One region of the Streptomyces sp. NPDC088350 genome, then DNA from elsewhere that is predicted to be linked to it. Evidence: predicted binding sites of a transcription regulator. Region 1 holds the regulator's gene; each other region holds the start of a gene.

Evidence for each region. Region 1 encodes HrcA, which represses chaperone genes, less so after heat shock. Its sites were predicted from a motif close to TTNGCACTCNGNNNNNCNGAGTGCNAA; they were not measured.
Region 2: groL (chaperonin GroEL) is a predicted target of HrcA. The motif match lies at 3,596-3,622, and genes of this name have one in related genera.
Region 3: groES (co-chaperone GroES) is a predicted target of HrcA. The motif match lies at 4,335-4,361, and genes of this name have one in related genera.

What each region holds. Positions count from the first base shown of each region.
Region 1 is NZ_JBIVNL010000010.1:4,297-11,797, reverse strand. Features, by position in the region: gene ACIQBL_RS32380 (16S rRNA (uracil(1498)-N(3))-methyltransferase) at 1-450, opposite strand, end outside; gene ACIQBL_RS32375 (nitronate monooxygenase) at 447-1,523, opposite strand; gene dnaJ (molecular chaperone DnaJ) at 1,635-2,771, opposite strand; gene hrcA (heat-inducible transcriptional repressor HrcA) at 2,772-3,788, opposite strand; gene ACIQBL_RS32360 (MBL fold metallo-hydrolase) at 3,962-4,684, shown strand; gene ACIQBL_RS32355 (DUF3097 domain-containing protein) at 4,719-5,528, shown strand; gene ACIQBL_RS32350 (Uma2 family endonuclease) at 5,506-6,096, opposite strand; gene hemW (radical SAM family heme chaperone HemW) at 6,200-7,432, opposite strand.
Region 2 is NZ_JBIVNL010000013.1:185,003-192,503, reverse strand. Features, by position in the region: gene ACIQBL_RS38540 (hypothetical protein) at 1-308, shown strand, start outside; gene ACIQBL_RS38535 (NADH:flavin oxidoreductase) at 459-1,589, opposite strand; gene groL (chaperonin GroEL) at 1,810-3,432, opposite strand; gene ACIQBL_RS38525 (cold-shock protein) at 3,774-3,980, opposite strand; gene ACIQBL_RS38520 (MoaD/ThiS family protein) at 4,412-4,687, opposite strand; gene thrC (threonine synthase) at 4,772-6,067, opposite strand; SAM riboswitch class I at 6,083-6,231, opposite strand; gene ACIQBL_RS38510 (glucosyl-3-phosphoglycerate synthase) at 6,375-7,319, shown strand; gene ACIQBL_RS38505 (trehalose-6-phosphate synthase) at 7,415-7,501, shown strand, end outside.
Region 3 is NZ_JBIVNL010000001.1:325,422-332,922, forward strand. Features, by position in the region: gene ACIQBL_RS01535 (RNA polymerase sigma factor) at 1-1,008, shown strand, start outside; gene ACIQBL_RS01540 (methyltransferase domain-containing protein) at 1,115-2,353, opposite strand; gene ACIQBL_RS01545 (polysaccharide deacetylase family protein) at 2,455-3,408, shown strand; gene ACIQBL_RS01550 (hypothetical protein) at 3,405-4,133, shown strand; gene groES (co-chaperone GroES) at 4,506-4,814, shown strand; gene groL (chaperonin GroEL) at 4,930-6,555, shown strand; gene ACIQBL_RS01565 (ester cyclase) at 6,639-7,346, opposite strand; gene ACIQBL_RS01570 (SDR family NAD(P)-dependent oxidoreductase) at 7,418-7,501, opposite strand, start outside.

The DNA of each region.
Region 1 (7,501 bases):
CTCCGGGAAGCGCAGCCGGCGGGACTGCTTGCCGGCCTCGCGGGCGGTGGCCCGCCACTTCGCGAGGGCCTTGAGACCCCGGTCGCCCTTCCACTGCGTGATGCAACGGGAGGCCGCCCAGGGGACGATGGCGTCGACACCGGTCTCGGTCATCGTCTCCACGGCCAGCTCGCCGCGGTCGCCTTTGGGGAGGGCCTGGACGACGGTGATGCGGGGCGACTCCGCCGGCTCCTCGGAGACCGGGGTCATATGGACGATCAGCCGGTCCTTGCCCTCGGTGCCGACCACTTCGCACACCGCGTAGCGTCCGGCGCCGTCGGTGAGGACGACCTCCTCGCCGGTCCGGAGCCGCTTCACGGAGACCGCGTGCCGCCCCTCGGGACCATCGAGGACAAACTGTCCCCCGCCGCCCGCGCGGAAGTCCTCGACCACGAACACCGGCGCGGTCATCGGAGATCGCCCCCTGCCGACAACGCTGTCCGGGCGGCGGCCAGTTCGGCGACCAGGACCTCGACCAGCCGGCCGGCCGGCAGCTCGCGTGCCATGCGGTGGCCCTGTCCGGACCACAGCGCCATGCCCTGCGCGTCACCGGCCTTGGCGGCGGCCTTGCGCAGCGGGGAGGTGAGGTGGTGGATCTCCGGGTACGCGGCGGGGGCGTACGGGCCGTGCTCGCGCATGAAGCGGTTGACCAGGCCGCGGGCCGGGCGGCCGGAGAACGCGCGGGTCAACTCGGTACGGGTGAAAAGAGGGTTGGTGAGCGCCTGCTTGTGGAGCAGGTGGGCGCCGGACTCCGGTGTGGCGAGGAACGCCGTGCCGAGCTGGGCCACGCTCGCGCCCGCGGCGAGGGCGGCGGCGATCTGGCTGCCGCGCATCAGACCGCCGGCGGCGACTATCGGGAGGCTCACGGTCTCGCGGATCTGGGCGACGAGGGAGAGCAGGCCGACGCCGGCGCCGTCGTTCTCCGGCAGGTCGCGGTGGGTGCCCTGGTGGCCGCCGGCCTCGATGCCCTGCGCGATCACCGCGTCGGCGCCGGCCCGCTCCACGGCGAGGGCCTCCTCGGCGGTGGTGGCGGTGACGAGGGTGAAGGTGCCGGCCCGGCGCAGCGATTCCAGTACGCCGGACGTCGGGACGCCGAAGTGGAAGGAGGCCACCTTCACCGGATTGTCGAGCAGGACGGACAGTTTGGCGTCGTAGCCGTCCTCACGGCCGCTGTCCGGGTCGCCGAGTTCCGTGTCGTACCAGGAGGCCTCACCGGCGAGTTGGTGGGCGTAGACGTCGACGGCGGCCTTGTCCGCGTACTCCGGCTGCGGCATGAACAGGTTCATGCCGAAGGGGCGGGTCGTCAGACTCCGCAGCTGCTTGATCTCCTGGTACATGCCGTCGGCTGTTTTGTACCCGGCGGCGAGGAACCCCAGCCCGCCGGCCTCGGACACGGCGGCCGCGAGACGCGGGACGGAGACACCGCCCGCCATGGGGGCCTGCACGATCGGATGAGGGAAGAGATCGGTCAGTGCGGAGGACATGACGGCATGTTGTCACGTCCTCCGAACAAGTCCGAATCCGGCCTTCCGCCCGGCATAGGACAGATGCAAGCCCGGGAAAGGGCACGCTTCACGCCGGGGCGGACAACCGGATCAGCGACCGTTGAACGCGTCCTTCAACCGGGAGAACAGGCCCTGCTGCCCCGGCTGGAACGTCCCCATGGGGCGCTCCTCGCCGCGCAGTTTCGCCAGTTCGCGGAGCAGTCGTTCCTGTTCCACGTCGAGCTTGGTCGGGGTGGTGACCTCGACGTGGACGATGAGGTCGCCCCGGCCGCCGCCGCGCAGATGCGTGACGCCCCGGGTGTGCAGCGGGATCGACTGGCCGGACTGGGTGCCCGGGCGGATGTCGACCTCCTCCATGCCGTCGAGCGTCTCCAACGGCACCTTCGTGCCCAGGGACGCCGCCGTCATCGGGAGGGTGACCGTGCAGTGCAGGTCGTCGCCGCGGCGCTGGAACATCGCGTGCGGCAGCTCGTGGATCTCGACGTACAGATCGCCTGCGGGGCCGCCGCCGGGGCCGACCTCGCCCTCGCCCGCGAGCTGGATCCGCGTGCCGTTGTCGACACCGGCCGGGATCTTGACCGTGAGCGTGCGCCGCGAGCGGACACGGCCGTCACCGGCGCACTCCGGGCACGGCGTCGGCACGACCGTGCCGAAACCCTGGCACTGCGGGCACGGGCGGGACGTCATGACCTGGCCCAGGAAGGACCGGGTCACCTGCGAGACCTCCCCGCGACCGCGGCACATGTCGCAGGTCTGGGCCGAGGTGCCCGGCGCCGCGCCCTCGCCGTTGCAGGTGTTGCAGACGACGGCCGTGTCGACCTGGATGTCCTTCGTGGTGCCGAAGGCCGCCTCGTCGAGCTCGATCTCCAGCCGGATCATGGCGTCCTGGCCCCGGCGGGTGCGCGAGCGCGGTCCGCGCTGCGACGCCGTGCCGAAGAACGCGTCCATGATGTCCGAGAAGTTCCCGAAGCCGCCCGCGCCGAAGCCGCCGGCTCCGCCGCCGCCCGCCTGCGAGAGGGGGTCGCCGCCGAGGTCGTAGACCTGCTTCTTCTGCGGGTCCGAGAGCACCTCGTAAGCGGCGTTGATCTCCTTGAACCGCTCCTGGGTCTTCGGGTCCGGATTGACGTCCGGGTGCAGCTCGCGCGCGAGCCTACGGAAGGCCTTCTTGATCTCATCCTGCGACGCGTCGCGACGCACGCCGAGAACGGCGTAGTAGTCCGTGGCCACTTAGGACTCCGCCAGGATCTGTCCGACGTACCGTGCCACTGCGCGTACCGCTCCCATCGTTCCCGGGTAATCCATGCGGGTCGGTCCGACCACGCCGAGCTTGGCGACTGCCTCGCCGCCCGAACCGTAGCCGACCGACACCACGGAAGTGGAGTTGAGCCCCTCGTAGGCGTTCTCGTGACCGATCCGTACGGTCATGCCCGAATCCCCCGCCTCACCAAGCAACTTGAGGAGGACGACCTGCTCCTCCAGGGCTTCCAGGATGGGGCGGATGGTGAGGGGAAAGTCATGTCCGAAGCGGGTGAGATTGGCGGTGCCGCCGATCATCAGCCGCTCCTCGGTCTCCTCGACGAGGGTCTCCAGGAGGGTGGAGAGCACCGTCGCGACCGTGCCGCGGTCCTCGTTCTCGAAGGCCTCCGGCAGGTCCTGCACGAGCTGCGGTACGTCCGCGAAGCGGCGGCCCGCGATCCGGCTGTTGAGCCGCGCGCGCAGATCCGCGAGCGAGGACTCCCCGAACGGCGCCGGGCAGTCCACCATGCGCTGCTCGACCCGCCCGGTGTCCGTGATCAGCACGAGCATCACGCGCGCGGGGGCGAGCGACAGCAACTCCACGTGCCGCACGGTCGAGCGGGTCAGCGAGGGGTACTGGACGACGGCGACCTGCCGGGTGAGCTGCGCGAGCAGCCGTACCGTACGGCCGACGACGTCGTCGAGGTCGACCGCGCCGTCGAGGAAGTTCTGGATGGCCTTGCGCTCGGGGCCGGTCATCGGCTTGACGCCGGCGAGCTTGTCGACGAACAGCCGATAGCCCTTGTCCGTCGGGATGCGCCCGGCGCTGGTGTGCGGCTGGGCGATGTAGCCCTCGTCCTCCAGGGCCGCCATGTCGTTGCGCACGGTCGCCGGGGAGACGCCGAGGCTGTGCCGCTCGGTGAGCGCCTTGGACCCGACCGGCTCCTCGGTGCCGACATAGTCCTGGACGATGGCGCGCAGCACCTGAAGCCTGCGTTCGCTGAGCATCGCGCACACCTCCAGTTCTGGTCGCCGTTTTGTTGCCGGGCTGCCCTTTCCTGGCACTCTGTGCGCGTGAGTGCCAGCGTTCCCCGGCCCAGTGTACGGCCGTGAGGTACACCCCGGGCAAGGCCGGTCCTGCGATGTCACGCCCTGGGTGCCGTCACCGTTAGCGTCGCCGTATGACGGTGACTTGGGAAGAGGCGGGGTGGGAGCGGCTGGCCGCCGGGGTGGGCCGGTGCCGGCTGCCTGGCTGGGACTGCACGGTCGGGCTGGTCGTCGGGGCGGGCTCGGCGCTGATGATCGACGCCGGGTCGAGCCTCGCGGAGGGCGCGCGGTTGCGCACGGAGGCGCGGGCGCTCGCCGGGCACGCTGTGACCCATCTCGCGCTCACCCACGCCCATTTCGACCATGTCTTCGGGGCGGCGGCGCTCACGGGCGCGGAGGTGTTCGGCGCGGCGGGCGTGGAGCGCGTGCTGACGGACGGGCGGGAGGCCCTACGGAGGGACGCCGTCCAGAACGGTCTCCACGCGCGCGTGGCCGACGAGGCCGTAGCCGCTCTGCCGTACCCGCGGCACCTGGTGCCGGACGATCGGCCCCTCTCCCTGGGCGGCGACCGGGAGGTCCTGCTGGCGAACGCCGGGCCCGGACACACGGCCCACGACCTCGCGGTCCTCGTCCCCGGCTCCCCGGCGGTCGTGTTCTGCGGCGACCTGGTCGAGGAGTCCGGCGAACCCCAGGCGGGCCCCGACGCCGTACCGTCGCTCTGGCCGGCGGCGCTCGACCGGCTTCTCTCCCTGGGCGGCGAGGACGCACTGTACGTGCCCGGTCACGGAGCGGTGGTCGACGCGGGGTTCGTGCGGGCCCAACGGGACGCGTTGGCAACGCGTTTCGGCGTGTCGTGATGACGGTCGGCCCGGTTCTCCTATCGTCATCCGAATGCGCCAGTACTCCGCCGACCTGACCCCGCCGTGGAAGAAGCCCAAGCCCGTCCCCGAGGTCGCCGCGGAAGCGGGCCTGGTGGTCGAGGAGCCCGGCACCGGTTTCTGCGGCGCGGTGATCCGCTGCGAGGCCGGCACGGTCACCCTGGAGGACCGCTTCGGCAAGCACCGGGTGTTCCCGATGGAGCCGAGGGGCTTCCTCCTGGAGGGCCGCGTGGTCACCCTGGTCAGGCCTGTGTCGAGTCCGCTACGGCCGACCCGTACGGCGTCCGGTTCGGTCGCCGTCCCCGGCGCACGCGCGCGCGTGGCCCGCGCCGGGCGCATCTACGTGGAGGGCCGGCACGACGCGGAACTCGTCGAGCGGGTGTGGGGCGACGACCTGCGCATCGAGGGCGTGGTGGTCGAGTACCTGGAGGGCGTCGACGACCTGCCCGCCATCGTGGACGAGTTCGCCCCCGGCCCGGACGCGCGGCTGGGCATCCTGGTCGACCACCTGGTGCCGGGCACCAAGGAGTGGCGCATCGCCCAGTCGGTCACCAGCGAGCACGCTCTCGTCGTCGGCCACCCCTACATCGACATCTGGGAGGCCGTGAAACCGTCCTCGGTCGGCATCGCGGCGTGGCCCCGGGTCCCGCACGGGCAGGACTGGAAGACGGGGGTGTGCCGGGCACTGGGTTGGCCGGAAAACACCGGTGCGGTGTGGCAGGCGATTCTGGCCAAGGTGACGTCGTACAAGGATCTTGAGCCGGAACTGCTGGGGCGGGTGGAGGAGTTGATCGACTTCGTCACGGATAGCGGTGAGGCTTGACCTTCTCATAGGTGGCGAATTCGCTGGTGTCCAGTTCGATACCGATGGGCTCCAACGGCGCGAGGTCGCCGAACTTGGTGATCCGCTGGCACTGGTAGTCCGCGTCCTCCCCATGCCCCGTCGGCTCAGTAAGCAGTACGCACTGGGCCATGATCGGATCGATGATCAGGTACCCGGGTACCTTCGCCGCCGCGTAGATCGAGCGCTTGACTCCGTAGTCGCGATCCACACTGGTCTTGGAGACGACCTCCAACAGCATGGTGATGACCTCGGACGGCATCAGCCTTCCGTGACCGGGCCCGACACCTCGCTCAAGCACCACAAGGTCCGGCTGCGGCTCACTGGTCTCCTCAAGGATGGCGATGTCCTGCGTCTGGAGTCGCCGCCAGCGCCGACGTGGGATCTGGTCCACGACCGCTTCCACGATGTCGTTGTGAGCCACATCCGGCCCCGCCATCATCACGATTTCCCCCCGGAGAAGCTCGACCTTGAATTCCTCGGGAAACTCAAAGTTCTCGAAGAACTTCACGATGTCGGTGGTCATCGGTCGGTCGTCCACAGCGGTCATCTCCGCAACCTCCGGTTTCCACCACCGAGTAATTACGGCGGCAGCCTACGAACCAGGTTAGGGACCGAACCCGCGTTCCGCACCGATTCACTCCCCCGAGTGATCAGTCCACCAGGTCCCGCACCACCGCATCCGCCAGCAACCGCCCGCGCAGCGTGAGCACGGCGCTCCCCTCCTCGTACGGCCCCGCCTCCAGCAGCCCCTCCCCCAGCGCCCGGCGCGAAGCGGCGAGCCCCTCCGGCCGGAGCAGGTCCAGCGGTACCCCCTCCCGGAGCCGCAGCTCCAGCAGGATCCGCTCCACCCGCCGGTCCTCCTCGGAGAGGATCTCCCGGCCCGCGCCCGGGGAACGGCCGGCCGCCAGCGCCCCCGCGTACGCGCCCGGGTGCTTGACGTTCCACCAGCGCACCCCGCCGACGTGCGAGTGCGCTCCGGGGCCCGCGCCCCACCAGTCGGCGCCGCGCCAGTACAGCTCGTTGTGGAGACAACGGCCGGATTCCGACGTCGCCCAGTTCGAGACCTCGTACCAGTCGAAGCCCGCCGCCGACATCACCTCGTCCGCGATGAGGTACCGGTCGGCGTGCACGTCGTCGTCCGTCATCGGGACCTCGCCGCGGCGGATGCGGCGGGCCAGCCCGGTGCCCTCCTCGACGATCAGGGCGTACGCGCTGATGTGGTCGGGGCCCGCGCCGAGGGCGGAGTCGAGGGACGCGCGCCAGTCGTCGTCCGTCTCGCCCGGGGTGCCGTAGATCAGGTCGAGGTTGACGTGGTCGAAGCCGGCCGCGCGGGCCTCCGCCACGCAGGCCTCGGGGCGGCCGGGGGTGTGGGTGCGGTCCAGGACCTTCAGGACGTGCTGTTTCGCGCTCTGCATGCCGAAGGAGACGCGGTTGAAGCCGCCCTGGCGGAGGGCGGCGAGGTAAGCGGGGTCGACGGACTCCGGGTTGGCCTCCGTGGTGATCTCCGCGTCCGGCGCCAGGCCGAACTCGTCCCGGATCGCGCCCAGCATCCGTACGAGATCGCCCGCCGCGAGCAGCGTGGGCGTGCCGCCGCCGACGAAGACCGTGCGGACCGGGCGCGGGTCGTCGCCGAGGACCTTGCGGGCCAGGCGGATCTCGTCGATCAGGGTGTCCGCGTAGTTGTCGCGGGAGGCCAGCACTCCGCCCGTGCCGCGCAGCTCGGTCGCCGTGTAGGTGTTGAAGTCGCAGTAGCCGCAGCGGGTCGCGCAGTACGGGACGTGCAGATAGAACCCGAGGGGACGGTCCACGGCCCCGGCGAGCGCCTGTGCGGGCAGTGCGCCGTCGTCGGGGACGGGATCGCCGTCGGGGAGTGCGGAAGGCATGTCCTCCATTGTCCCGTACGCTCGCCCCGGCCACGGACGGCCCAGCCCGAGCGGACGGAGCGGACGGTG
Region 2 (7,501 bases), on a different contig from region 1:
TCGTGGTGGTCGAGCTGCTCGGCATTGCCGGGCTCGCCGCCGCCAACAAGAAGATGGTCACCGATCTTCCGTTCCAGTACGTCCTGTTGGGCGTCATGGCGGTCAGCTGGGGGATGCAACGCTCCTCAGGGTCTCGTACGCCGTTCCTGGAGGGCGTACTCGCGGGCGTGGTCATCCCGGTGCTCCTTGTCCGGGCCGTCGAGTACTCCTTCGAGCAACGGGAGGAAAGCCGCTTGCGCAGCGTCGTCCTGAAAGGAGCGTGGGTCTTCGTGCCCCTGCACGCCGCGTGCACCGGGATGTTCGGGTGAGACCGGCCCGCACTCCTGCTGACGGCGCCGTAGGCGTCCGCCCGGGGGTGCGGGAGTAGCACGTCGGTCGGGACGCGACGGGACGACAGGAACGGCCGGGGCCAAAAGCCCCGGCCGTTCTTCATGTGTGCGTCGGCGTCGGCGTCGGCGTCAGCTCAGCGAGCGCAGCGCCGCCGCGTCGTACGGCGCCAGCTCGTCCACGCGCCCCGCGAGCACCTTCGCCGCCCACTCCGGGTCCTGGAGCAGCGCCCGGCCCACCGCGACCATGTCGAACTCGTCGCGCTCCAGGCTGTCGAGGAGGTCGTCGATGCCCTTGAGCGGGGCGCCCTCGCCGCGGAACCCCTTGAGGAAGTCGCCGTCGAGGCCGACCGAGCCGACGGTGATGGTGGGCCTGCCGGTGAGCTTCTTGGTCCAGCCCGCGAGGTTGAGGTCGGAGCCGGTCTCCTCGAACTCGGGGAGCCAGTAACGGCGGGTGGAGGCGTGGAAGACGTCGACGCCGGCCGCGGCGAGCGGGGTCAGGATGGACTCCAGCTCCTCCGGGGTCTCGGCGAGCCGGGCACCGTAGACGTCCTGCTTCCACTGCGAGTAGCGGAAGATGATCGGGAAGTCGGGAGAGACGGTCTCGCGGACCGCCGCCACGATCTCCGCCGCGAACTTCGTACGGGCGACCGCGTCACCGCCGTAGGCGTCCGTACGGCGGTTGGTGCCCGCGTACAGGAACTGGTCGAGGAGGTAGCCGTGCGCGCCGTGGAGTTCCACGCCGTCGAAACCGATCCGCTCCGCCGCCGCGGCGGCCTCGGCGAAGGCGCCGATGACGTCGTCCAGGTCCCGCTGCGTCATGGCCGTACCGGTGACCTCGTCGCTGCCGATGCGCAGCCCGGAGGGGCCGACCGCGGGGGCGTCCGCGTACGGCGGCTGGCCCTGCTCGCGGACCATGCCGATGTGCCACAGCTGCGGCACGATCGTGCCGCCCGCCGCGTGCACGCCCTCGGCGACCTTCGCCCAGCCCGCGAGCTGCTCCGCGCCGTGGAAGCGCGGGACGCGGTCGCTCTGCCCGGCCGACTCGTGACCGACGTAGGTCCCCTCGGTGACGATCAGGCCCACGCCCGCGGCGGCACGACGGGAGTAGTACGACACCACGTCCTCCCCCGGCACCCCGCCCGGCGAGAACTGGCGGGTCATCGGCGCCATGACGATCCGGTTGGGGACGGTCAGGCCGTTGAGGGTGATCGGGCGGGCGAGGACTTCGGCCGCTCGGGAGGCGGGGGCGGTCGTAGACACGTGTGGGGGCTCCTCGGAAGACCAGGTACCAGACACCAGGTACCGGGTGGTATGTGCGTATGCATCGATCATGCGCCAACAACCACCTCGCGGCCAACCCCCTCCTTCCGACCATCCCGTCCCCCGGCCTGTGATCCCGGACACGCCCGAGGGCGGTACCCCCTGTCGGAACAGGAAGTACCGCCCTCGGCAAGACCGTTGATCAACCGGAAGGGGTCGATCAGAAGTCCATGTCACCGCCCGGCATGCCGCCGCCGGCCGGCGCGGACGCCTTCTCCGGCTTGTCGGCGATGACGGCCTCGGTGGTGAGGAACAGCGCGGCGATGGACGCGGCGTTCTGCAGGGCAGAGCGCGTGACCTTCGCCGGGTCGATGATGCCCTCGGCGATGAGGTCCACGTACTCGCCGGTCGCGGCGTTGAGGCCGTGACCCGGGGTGAGGTTGCGGACCTTCTCCACCACGACGCCGCCTTCGAGGCCGGCGTTGACCGCGATCTGCTTCAGCGGGGCCTCCAGGGCCAGCTTCACGATCGCGGCACCGGTGGCCTCGTCACCTTCGAGCTCGAGCTTCTCGAAGACGCTGCCGGCCTGGATGAGCGCGACGCCGCCACCGGCGACGATGCCCTCCTCGACGGCCGCCTTCGCGTTGCGAACGGCGTCCTCGATGCGGTGCTTGCGCTCCTTGAGCTCGACCTCGGTGGCCGCGCCCGCCTTGATGACGGCGACGCCGCCGGCGAGCTTGGCGAGGCGCTCCTGGAGCTTCTCGCGGTCGTAGTCCGAGTCGCTGTTCTCGATCTCGGCGCGGATCTGGTTGACGCGACCGGCAACCTGGTCCGCCGAGCCCGAGCCGTCGACGATCGTCGTCTCGTCCTTGGTGATGACGACCTTGCGAGCGCGGCCCAGAAGGTCCACGGTCGCGTTCTCCAGCTTGAGGCCGACCTCCTCGGAGATGACCTCGCCGCCCGTGAGGATGGCGATGTCGCCGAGCATGGCCTTGCGACGGTCACCGAAGCCCGGGGCCTTGACGGCGACGGACTTGAAGGTGCCGCGGATCTTGTTGACGACCAGCGTGGACAGGGCCTCGCCCTCGACGTCCTCGGCGATGATCAGCAGCGGCTTGCCCGACTGCATGACCTTCTCCAGGAGCGGGAGCAGGTCCTTGACGTTGGCGATCTTCGAGTTGGCGATCAGGATGTACGGGTCGTCGAGCGACGCCTCCATACGCTCCATGTCGGTGGCGAAGTACGCCGAGATGTAGCCCTTGTCGAAGCGCATGCCCTCGGTGAGCTCAAGCTCCAGACCGAAGGTCTGCGACTCCTCGACGGTGATGACGCCTTCCTTGCCGACCTTGTCCATCGCCTCGGCGATGAGCTCGCCGATCTGGGTGTCGGCGGCGGAGATGGAGGCCGTCGAAGCGATCTGCTCCTTGGTCTCCACGTCCTTGGCCTGCTCCAGCAGGGCACCGGAGACGGCCTCGACGGCCTTCTCGATACCGCGCTTGAGGGCCATCGGGTTGGCGCCTGCGGCCACGTTGCGCAGACCCTCCTTGACGAGGGCCTGGGCGAGCACGGTCGCCGTGGTCGTACCGTCGCCGGCGACGTCGTCCGTCTTCTTGGCGACTTCCTTGACCAGCTCGGCGCCGATCTTCTCGTACGGGTCCTCGAGCTCGATCTCCTTGGCGATGGAAACACCATCGTTGGTGATCGTGGGGGCGCCCCACTTCTTCTCGAGGACGACGTTGCGGCCCTTGGGGCCAAGGGTGACCTTGACGGCGTCGGCGAGCTGGTTCATCCCGCGCTCGAGACCGCGCCGTGCCTCCTCGTCGAACGCGATGATCTTGGCCATGTGAAGTGGTCCTCCCGGACTGGGGTGGATTGCTCCGGACCGCGCTGGCGCCCGCGACGGACGGCCTGCCTGCCCCGTGGTTCCTTGCACCACCTGGCCTGCTGGGCCTCACCGACCCGGTCCTTCGTTATCACTCTCACCTTCAGAGTGCTAACGCCAATGATTAGCACTCGGCATGGTCGAGTGCAAGCGGCTCTCGGGTTCTGGCACCCTCCTCCACAGGGCGCGCGAGGCACCCCGCGGGCATGCCGAAGGGCCCGTACCCCAGGAGGTGACCCCCCAGGAGTACGAGCCCTTCGGTGAGGAACGAAGAACGTCGCTGCTGTTCGTCGGCGCGTGCTTCAGCTGGTCGCGAGCCGGACCATGTCCGCCTGCGGCCCCTTCTGACCCTGCGAGATCTCGAAATCGACCCGCTGACCCTCTTCCAGGGTGCGGTAGCCGTCCATCTGAATCGCGCTGTAGTGGACGAAAACATCCGCACCACCGTCGACCGCGATGAAGCCGTACCCCTTCTCCGCGTTGAACCATTTGACGGTGCCCTGAGCCATGCCTAACTCCCCTATTACTGGCCCTTGCACGGACCCGCACTTCGCGGATCCGGGTCAGACCTCACCCCCCACAGGATTGGGGGCGTGCGCCGGAACGCGTCGACCGCGGCCGAATGTATCCGTCCAACTGCCGTCTGCAACAGGTCAATCCGACGAGAATTCCGGGCAGGACCGGTCGGGAATTTACGGAGAATTCATCCGACTTCAGGGCAAGTCGGGCCCCACAAAGGGAACATAAGCCACAAAAGACCTGCACACTTTGGCTACTTCTCATCGCACGCGGAGCCGGTACTCATATGCGTCCGGCATGCGGAGTGGAGCGGGTTCCCCAACTGTACCGTGCTCAACCATAGAGAATTGCCCCCTCCGCTTCTCTCACGGAGGGGGCAATTCGATGAACTCTCGGTAATCGGCGTTACCTAGGGTAACTATCAGCCGCCGGCGACGGCCGGAATGATCGAGACGCCGGCCCCGTCCGGGGTGGCCGTCTCCAGCCCCTGCTCGAACCGCACGTCGTCGTCGTTCACGTACACGTTGACGAACCGCCGCAGCTTGCCCTGGTCGTCGAGAACGCGCGCGGAGATACCGGCGTGGTTCTTCTCCAGATCCGAGATGACCTCGGCGAGGGTGGCGCCTTCGGCGGAGACCTCGGCCTGGCCACCGGTATAGGTGCGCAGGATGGTGGGGATACGGACACTAACGCTCACGGTAAAACCTCCGGTCAGCTGCTTTTTTAGGGGCGCGGGGAACTGCGCGACCAGCCCCCACGGACCCGCAGTCAAAGAACGACGCTAGGACGCGAGCCCCGCTTCCCTGAACGACTCAAGACTCGGCCGGATCGTCGCGGTGAGCCCGGTCCCGGCAACCGCGTCCAGCGTCTTCAGACCATCCCCGGTGTTCAGCACAACCGTGGTCAGCGTCGGGTCCAGCAGACCGTTGTCGATCAGCTTCTTCGCCACACCGACGGTCACCCCGCCCGCCGTCTCCGCGAAAATACCCTCCGTGCGCGCCAGCAACTTGATCGCGTCCACGCACTGCTCATCGGTGACGTCCTCCACGGCCCCACCCGTACGCCGAGCGATATCCAGCACGTAAGGACCATCCGCCGGGTTCCCGATCGCCAGCGACTTCGCGATCGTGTTCGGCTTCTGCGGCCGTACGACGTCGTGGCCCGCCTTGTACGCGACGGACACCGGCGAACACCCCTCCGCCTGCGCGCCGAAGATCTTGTACGGCTTGTCCTCGACGAGCCCGAGCTTGATCAGCTCCTGGAGCCCCTTGTCGATCTTCGTGAGCTGCGAGCCGGAGGCGATCGGCACGACCAGCTGGTCCGGGAGCCGCCAGCCGAGCTGCTCGCAGATCTCGTACGCGAGGGTCTTGGAACCCTCCGCGTAGTACGGCCGCAGGTTGACGTTGACGAAGCCCCAGCCCTCGCCGGCCGGGTCGCCGATCAGCTCGGAGCAGAAGCGGTTCACGTCGTCGTAGTTGCCCTCGATGCCGACGAGCTCGCCGCCGTAGATCGCGGCCATGACGACCTTGCCCTGCTCCAGGTCGTGCGGGATGAACACGCAGGAGCGGAAACCGGCGCGCGCGGCGGCGGCGCCGACGGCGCCCGCGAGGTTGCCGGTGGAGGAGCAGGAGAGGGTGGTGAAGTGGAAGGCGCGCGCCGCTTCGATGGCCTGCGCCACGACGCGGTCCTTGAAGGAGTGCGTCGGGTTGCCGGAGTCGTCCTTCACGAACAGCTTGCCCGCGTCGACGCCCAGTTCGCGGGCGAGGTTGTCGGCCTGGACGAGCTTGGTCCAGCCGGGGTTGATGTTCGGCTTGGTCGCCACGTCGGCGGGGACGGGCAGCAGGGGCGCGTAACGCCAGATGTTCGCGGGGCCCGCTTCGATCTGCTTGCGGAGCTCTTCGGTGTCGTAGGCCGAGAAGTCGTAGGCGATCTCCAGCGGGCCGAAACACTCCTCGCAGGCGAAGACCGGGCCGAGGGGGACGCGGTGGCCGCACTCGCGGCAGGACAGCGCGGTGGCGGGGCCGAGATCAACGGCGTCTACGGGGTTCGTGGTGCTTGCGACAGTCTGCGCAGCCATGGAGGCGAGGCCCTTTCCTCATCTTCCTCACGACGCGTTTCGCCGTGAGACGGATTTGGCACCTTCCCGAGCCGGGAGCCTCGGCGCATCTGTGTGCGACAAGACCGGCTGGAGGGTTGCCGGGGCTTCAACGGGCCGTATCCCTCTGCCCCTCTGGATGAGCGGTGTTCAGTTGTGTATGCGATTGTCCCGCTGACGGCCCCCGACATGCGATGGTCATCAGCGTTGTTCAAAACTGTAACCGAAGGCCAGGACAGTTGAGTGAGCCGTCCGAACCGCGAGATGGAACGCAGAGGAGCCGCGCAACGTGCTGAAGGAAGTCGAGCACTGGCTGAGCACCCGCTCCTGGTCCATGACCGATCGCCCGCTCCACAAGATTCTCGCCGCCAAGCACCGCACGGGCCAGTCGGTCAGTGTCGTGCTGCCCGCGCTCAACGAGGAAGCGACGGTCGGCGACATCGTCGCGATCATCCGTCACGACCTCATGCAGCAGGTCCCGCTCGTCGACGAGATCGTCGTCGTCGACTCCGGGTCCACCGACCGCACCTCCGAGGTGGCCGCCGCGGCGGGCGCCCGGGTCGTGCACCGTGACGACATCCTGCCCCGCATCCCCGCCGTGCCCGGCAAGGGCGAGGTGCTGTGGCGCTCGCTGCTGGTCACCAGCGGCGACATCGTCTGTTTCGTCGACGCGGACCTGAAGGAGTTCTCCTCGGACTTCGTCACCGGCATAGTGGGCCCGCTGCTCACCGACCCCGGCGTCGACCTCGTCAAGGCGATGTACGACCGCCCGCTCGGCGGCGCCGCCGGCCAGGGCGGACGCGTCACCGAACTCATGGCGCGCCCGCTGCTGAACATGCACTGGCCGCAGCTGGCCGGTTTCGTGCAGCCGCTCGGCGGCGAGTACGCGGCCCGCCGCTCGCTGCTCGAACAGCTGCCGTTCCCGGTCGGCTACGGCGTCGAGCTGGGCATGCTCGTCGACGCGTTGCACCTGGTGGGCCTCGACGCCCTCGCCCAGGTCGACGTGGGCGTGCGCAAGCACCGCCACCAGGACGGGCAGGCGCTGGGCCGCATGGCCGCGCAGATCTACCGCACGGCACAGCTGAGGCTGGCCCGCGGGCATCTCATCCGGCCGTCCCTCACCCAGTTCGAGCGGGGTCCGGACGGTTTCGAGCCGCGCACGTACTCCGTGGACACGGAGGAACGGCCGCCGATGGCCGACATCACCGAGTACCAGTCACGCAAGGTGGCCTGAGGTCTGTCCGTGGGCGGGCCGTATACGGACCCGTCCGGTCCGTTGTGACCCGTCCGTACGTTTGAGCGTTTCCGGGCCGGGCTAGGTTGTGCCGTATGGCTTCCACGTCGTCCCTCCCGTCCGCGTCCGGTGCTGCTCAGGTGCTCGTCGCCTCCAATCGCGGCCCGGTCTCGTACGAGGTG
Region 3 (7,501 bases), on a different contig from region 1:
GCCCGCAAACTCCAGGAGATCGGCCGCACCCTGGAGACGACCGCCCCGCCCGAGGAGCCCTCCGCCCCCGACGACATCGACGACGACCTCCTGCGCCTGGTCTTCACCACCTGCCACCCGGTCCTGTCCCCGGAGGCCCGCACCGCCCTCACCCTCCGCCTCCTCGGCGGCCTGACCACCCCCGAGATCGCCCGCGCGTTCCTCGCCCCCGAACCGACGATCGCCCAGCGCATCGTCCGCGCCAAACGCACCCTGGCCACCAGGAACATCGCCTTCGAGGTCCCCTACGGCCCCGACCGCGAGGCCCGCCTCGGCTCCGTCCTCGACGTCATCTACCTCATCTTCAACGAGGGTTACGCGGCGACGGCGGGCGACGACTGGCTCCGCCCGGGCCTCTGCGAGGACGCGCTCCGCCTGGCCCGCCTCCTGGCCGGCCTGATGCCGAAGGAACCCGAAGTGCACGCCCTGGCCTCCCTGTTGGAGTTCCAGGCCGCCCGCTCGGCCGCCCGCACCGCCCCGAACGGCGACCCCGTCCTCCTCAAGGACCAGAACCGCCGCCGCTGGAACCGCCTCCTCGTCGCCCGGGGCATCACCGCCCTCGGCCGCGCCGACACCACGTCCACCGGCGCCCCCGGCCCCTACGCCCTCCAGGCCGCCATCGCCGCCTGCCACGCCCACGCGTACACCTACGACGAGACCGACTGGCCGACCATCGCCACCCTGTACGGCCTCCTCGCCACCCGATCCCCGTCCCCGGTGGTCGAGTTGAACCGCGCGGTGGCCGTCTCGATGGCGGAGGGCCCGGCCCCGGCCCTGGAGATCGTCGACACCCTCGCCGCCGAACCCGCCCTGCGCGACTACCACTTGCTGCCCAGCGTCCGCGGCGACCTGCTCCTCCGCCTCGGCCGTACGGCGGAGGCGAAGGCGGAGTTCGCACGAGCGGCGGGGTTGGCGCGCAACGAACGCGAACGCCAACTCCTGCTGCGCAGAGCCGAAGAGGCGACCTAGGGCTGTCCGGCGGATCCTGTCGCAGACGCGGGGGCTGGCACGCCCACCTGCGGCGCTCCGCGTCGCCGCCCGCCTCCGCCTTGCAGGTGGACGCACCAGACCCCGCTCACCGGCAACGATCAGGCCCCGCGTCTTCCCTGCGACCCGACCCGCCGGACAGGGCCTGGACCGGCCGCCCGATCAGCATCGTCGGCGCCCCCGCCACCCGAGTGAGGAACACCGTCGCCGAGTTGGGTCCCTGGGGCTTGACCTTCCGCCGCAGTTCCTCCGGCTCGACGGCCGACCCCCGCTTCTTCACGGTGAGGATGCCCACCTCCCGCTCCCGCAGCAACGCCTTCAACTTCTTCACGCCGAACGGGAGTTGATCGGTGATCTCATAGGCGGAGGCGTACCCGGTCGGCCGTAGTCCGTCCGCCGTGACGTACGCGATGGTCTCGTCGACGAGCCCGCCGCCGACCTCCTCCGCCACCTCGGCGACGAGATGCGCGCGGATGACGGCGCCGTCGGGCTCGTACAAGTACCGCCCCACGGAACGGACTTCGGGGTCGGGCAGTCCCCGTCCGTGCAGAACTCGCGGTCCGGGCAGGAGAGTTGCGCGCACGGCCCCCGGCCGCACCCCGGTACCGAACCACAGCACCGCCTCCTTCACGTCCCCCCCGTCCGAGATCCACTCCGCCTCGGCCTCCGCGGGGATCGCCTCGTGCGGCACCCCGGGTGCGATCTTCAGCGCGGCGACCCGGGCCGTCGTAGCGGCCCCCACGGCCCAGGACAGCGGCGGCGAGTACGCCTCGGGATCGAAGATGCGCCCCCGGCCGCCCCGCCGTGCGGGATCGACGAACACGGCGTCGTACGCGGACGTGTCCACCTCCGTCACATCCGCCTCCCGGACCTCGATCAGGTCGGCCAGGCCCAGCGCCTCCGCGTTCGCGCGGGCCACCGCGACCGTCAGCGGGTCGCGGTCCACGGCCAGTACGCGCACCCCCGCCCGCGCCAGCGCGATCGCGTCGCCGCCGATTCCGCAGCAGAGGTCGGCGACGGAGGTCACGCCCATGGCGAGCAGCCGGCCGGCGCGGTACGTGGCGACGCTCGCCCGGGTCGACTGTTCGAAGCCGTTCGGGGTGAAGAACATGCGTGAGGCGTCGTCGAGGGCGAACTTCGCCACCGCCGCCCGCTGCCGCAGCCGTTCCTGCCCGAGCGCCGCCGAGACGAGTTCGGCGGGGTGCTCGCGGCGCAGCCGGGTGGCGACGGCGAGTTCCTTGGCCGGGTCGGTGCCGCGGACCTCGTCGAGGAGGGCGCGGCCCTCGGGGGTGAGCAGGGCGGCGAAGGCGAGTACGGGGTCGTTCACCCGGTCATTGTGGGCCAGTCGGTGGACGGTGTGCCTCCGCCGGCGGTGTCTTCGCGGTGTCGGCGCGGGATCGTGGCCGGGGCCTGAAAGGATCCGACCCCATGCGAGTAGTCGTACAAAATGACATCAATCGGGCGCACGGGAGCCGCGGAACCCGAGGTCGGAGGACGGGCGCCCGTGGCGCGCTCGCCGCCCTCACGCTCGCCGCCGTCGTCTCCGGCTGCACCCAGCCCGGCGCCGAGAAGGCCGTTCCCCCGGCCCACGGCGCGCAGCCCCTGCACGCGCCCCCGGCCCGCGCGCTGGACTCCTACGCGAGCAGGCTGCGCGCCGCCTACGCGGCCCGGGTCGCCGCGGCGAAGCGCTGGGGGCTGGCGAAAGTGCCCCTCCAGGCCCCGCCGGCCCCGGCGCACAAGCCGGAGATCACCGCGCGCAAGGGATTCGAGGTGGACGACCAGGAGGAACTGAACCTCCCGCCGGTCTTCACCACCATCCCCACCAAGCAGAAGATCGTGTTCCTCACCATCGACGACGGCGAGGAGAAGGACCCCGCGTTCCTGCGGATGATGAGCGACCTGAAGATCCCGTACACGGCCTTCCTCAGCAACTACCTGGTGAAGGACGACTACGGCTACTTCCGGAAGATGCAGTCCGAGGGCCACACGGTCAACAACCACACCCTCACGCACCCGTACCTGCCCGGCCTCTCCTACGCCGAGCAGAAGCGCGAGATCTGCGGCATGCAGGCCGTCATGAAGAAGCAGTTCGGCAAGGCCCCGACGGTCTTCCGGCCGCCCTACGGCAACTACAACCACGACACCCTCGTCGCCGCCAAGTCCTGCGGCATCAAGTACGCCCCGATCTGGGACGAGGAGGTGTACGTCGACCACTGGGAGTACCGCGAGGACGACCAGGAGCTGCACCCCGGCGACATCGTCCTGACCCACTTCCGGGGCCGCGCGGACTGGAAGGGCACGATGGTCGACGACATGCGCCGCTTCCTCGGCAAGGTCACGGCCGAGGGCTACGCGGTGGCCCGCCTAGAGGACTACCTGTGAGGCTCGCGAACCTGCGGACACCGGTGGCCGTCGCCCTGGCGGCCACCCTTCTCACCGGCTGCGCCCAGTCCGTCGACCCCATCGAACGGCTGGGCAAGAAGGCCGCCCAACGCGTGCACCCGCACGGCCCGTCCCGCGAACAGCCGTACCGCCACTGGGGTTTGACCGCTCCACTTGCCCCCGCCCCCAAACCCTCCCCCCTCCAGGCCCCCCGCTCGGCGGGCCCGGACCTCCCGCCCGTCGTGGACCACGTCCGCACCCACGACAGGGTCGTCTTCCTGACCTACGACCACGACGCGGGCGCGCGCCGGGACCCGAGGTTCGCGGAAATGGTCCGCGAACTACGCCTGCCCGTCACCGAGTTCGGCACGACACCGGACCACCGCCACTTCACCGGCCGCCCGTACGCCGCCCAACGCACCGAGATCTGCGGCCGGCATCCCCGCCCCGACTCCCGGCATCCCCGCCTCAACTCCCGGCTGCTCAGGCCCCCTTACGGCACCTACGACACGACGACCCTCCGCGCGGCAGCCGACTGCGGCATCTCCGCACTGGTCCTGTGGCGGGCCTCCACGACAGCCGGCGCCCTGACCTACACCCAAGGCCCCCACCGCCTCGCCCCCGGCGACATCGTCCGCCTCGCCCCGACCGCCGGCACGGCCCGACTGCTGCGCCGCATCCAGGAGCGGGGGCTGACGGTGGGCCGCTTGGAGGACTACCTGTAGTTCGAGCTGTAGTTCGAGTGCGGAGCCTTGCGGGTCCTTTCGGGCGCCGGTGGGCAATCCCAGCCCGTCCGGCGCTTGAGGACGAGGCCGTCCAGGCCGAAGCGGGGGTCTGGGGGCGCGGCCCCCCGGGACGGCAACACCAAGACAGGCCCACCACAGAGCCCAGGGCACCTGAAAAATTCCGCTCCAGCGCCGCGGGCATTGGCACTCCGCTTGACCGAGTGCTAATCGCAGTCATAGTCTCAGGTCTGGCACTCCCCCCTGGAGAGTGCCAATAGCGACGGGCAGGTCCGGCACCCGCGACGACGGATCCACCTGGTCGCCACCTCAGACAGTTAACCCCGTGAGATCTCCGAAGGGGGAGGTCGGATCGTGACGACCACCAGCTCCAAGGTTGCCATCAAGCCGCTTGAGGACCGCATTGTGGTCCAGCCGCTCGACGCCGAGCAGACCACGGCCTCTGGCCTGGTCATCCCGGACACGGCCAAGGAGAAGCCCCAGGAGGGCGTCGTCCTGGCCGTTGGCCCGGGCCGCTTCGAGAACGGCGAGCGTCTTCCGCTCGACGTCAAGACCGGCGACATCGTGCTGTACAGCAAGTACGGCGGCACCGAAGTGAAGTACAGCGGCGAGGAGTACCTCGTCCTCTCGGCCCGCGACGTGCTCGCGGTCATCGAGAAGTAATTCGCTTCACATTCTGTATGTGAGCTACGCCCCTGGCCCCCGCGACCTTATGAAGCCGGGCGTCAGGGGCGTAGTTCGTTTCACCCACGTTTTCCGAGAGGGCTGAACCGCTCCCATGGCGAAGATCCTGAAGTTCGACGAGGACGCCCGTCGCGCCCTCGAGCGCGGCGTCAACAAGCTTGCCGACACGGTCAAGGTGACGATCGGCCCCAAGGGCCGCAACGTCGTCATCGACAAGAAGTTCGGCGCCCCCACCATCACCAACGACGGTGTCACGATCGCCCGCGAGGTCGAGCTCGACGACCCGTACGAGAACCTCGGTGCCCAGCTGGTGAAGGAGGTGGCGACCAAGACCAACGACATCGCGGGTGACGGCACCACCACCGCCACCGTGCTCGCCCAGGCGCTCGTACGCGAGGGCCTGCGCAACGTCGCCGCCGGCGCCTCCCCGGCCTCCCTGAAGAAGGGCATCGACGCCGCCGTCAAGGCCATCTCCGACGAGCTGCTCGCCACCGCGCGCCCGATCGACGACAAGGCCGACATCGCGGCCGTCGCCGGTCTGTCCGCGCAGGACAGCCAGGTCGGCGAGCTCATCGCCGAGGCGATGGACAAGGTCGGCAAGGACGGTGTCATCACCGTCGAGGAGTCCAACACCTTCGGTCTGGAGCTGGACTTCACCGAGGGCATGGCCTTCGACAAGGGCTACCTGTCGCCGTACTTCGTGACGGACCAGGAGCGCATGGAAGCGGTCCTCGAGGACCCGTACATCCTCATCCACCAGGGCAAGATCAGCTCCATCCAGGACCTGCTGCCGCTGCTGGAGAAGGTCATCCAGGCCAACGCCTCCAAGCCGCTGCTGATCATCGCCGAGGACGTCGAGGGCGAGGCCCTGTCGACCCTGGTCGTGAACAAGATCCGCGGCACGTTCAACGCGGTCGCGGTCAAGGCCCCCGGCTTCGGCGACCGCCGCAAGGCGATGCTCGGCGACCTCGCCACCCTCACCGGCGGTCAGGTCATCGCCGAGGAGGTCGGCCTCAAGCTCGACCAGGTCGGCCTGGACGTGCTGGGCTCCGCCCGCCGCGTGACGGTCACCAAGGACGACACGACCGTCGTCGACGGTGCCGGCGACTCCTCCGAGGTCGCGGGCCGCGTCAACCAGATCAAGGCCGAGATCGAGAACACCGACTCCGACTGGGACCGCGAGAAGCTCCAGGAGCGCCTCGCGAAGCTGGCCGGCGGCGTGTGCGTGATCAAGGTCGGCGCCGCCACCGAGGTGGAGCTGAAGGAGAAGAAGCACCGTCTGGAGGACGCCATCTCCGCGACCCGCGCCGCGGTCGAGGAGGGCATCGTCTCCGGTGGTGGCTCCGCTCTGGTGCACGCCGCCAAGGTCCTGGAGGGCAACCTCGGCAAGACCGGCGACGAGGCCACCGGTGTCGCGGTCGTGCGCCGCGCGGTCGTCGAGCCGCTGCGCTGGATCGCCGAGAACGCCGGCCTGGAGGGTTACGTCATCACCGCCAAGGTCGCCGAGCTCGAGCAGGGCCAGGGCTTCAACGCCGCGACCGGCGAGTACGGCGACCTGGTCAAGGCCGGCGTCATCGACCCGGTCAAGGTCACCCGCTCCGCCCTGGAGAACGCCGCCTCCATCGCCTCCCTCCTCCTCACGACCGAGACCCTGGTCGTCGAGAAGAAGGAAGAGGAGGAGCCGGCCGCCGGTGGTCACAGCCACGGCCACTCCCACTGAGTCACCCCGCACGAAGAAGCCCCCGTTCCGGTGCGGAACGGGGGCTTCTCCCTTCGCGGGCGGTCCTGTGGCCGGGGCCCTGCTCAGCGCTCCAGCCCGTCCAGCGCCCCCAGTTGAGCCATCAGCCCCAGCCGGTCGTACTGCCACCAGGCCTCGGCGATCCGGCCGTCGTCAGCGCACCGGTGGATCGTCACGCCGGTCATGACGACGCGTTTCCCGGTCGCCGGGAGCCCCATGAAGTCGCCGGTGTGGGTCGCGTTCCAGGTCCACCGCGTGCACACCCGGTCGCCCTCGGAGATCTGGTCCTCGATCACGAAGCCGAAGTCGAACCCGCTCCGCCACGTCCCGACCACGCGCCGCAGCTCGGCCACCCCGACGGTGTCCTGCTCGTTGGACGGATCGTGGTCGCGATAGTCCTCGGCGACCAGATCGTCCAGCGGCGGCAGTTCGCCCGGCACGGCGGCCGTCTCGAAGAACCGCCGTGCGGTGGCCGCGTACAGCGCCTCGTCCCGCACCACGTCCAGGTCGGTGAACGTCGGCGTCTCGTCGCACAGGGCGACCATCTCCCGGAATATCCGGTCGGTCTCCGGCAGCTTCGAGTTCCGCATCGCCTCCTCGTACGAGGGGAACTCCACGATCTCCACGAAGTGCGAGGCGTCGGAGCGGTCCTTGCCGATCACGCTGTGGGCGGCGGTCCGCTTCCCTTTGGTCTGCTCGACCCAGGTGTCCATCAGCCGGTTCATCTCGTCGAACCGGCTGGTCTTGCAGTCGATGAGCTGTACGAACGTCATGACACCGCCTCCGGCCCCCCTGGGTCCGGTAGATGAGCCCATTGTCCCACCGGAGCGGCGCCCTCACCCCGTCACTGCGGCCCGTACTTCCGCCCGGTCTTCGACGTGATCCCGCCCAGCACCGCCTGCGGAGTGATCTTCACCAGGCCCATCAG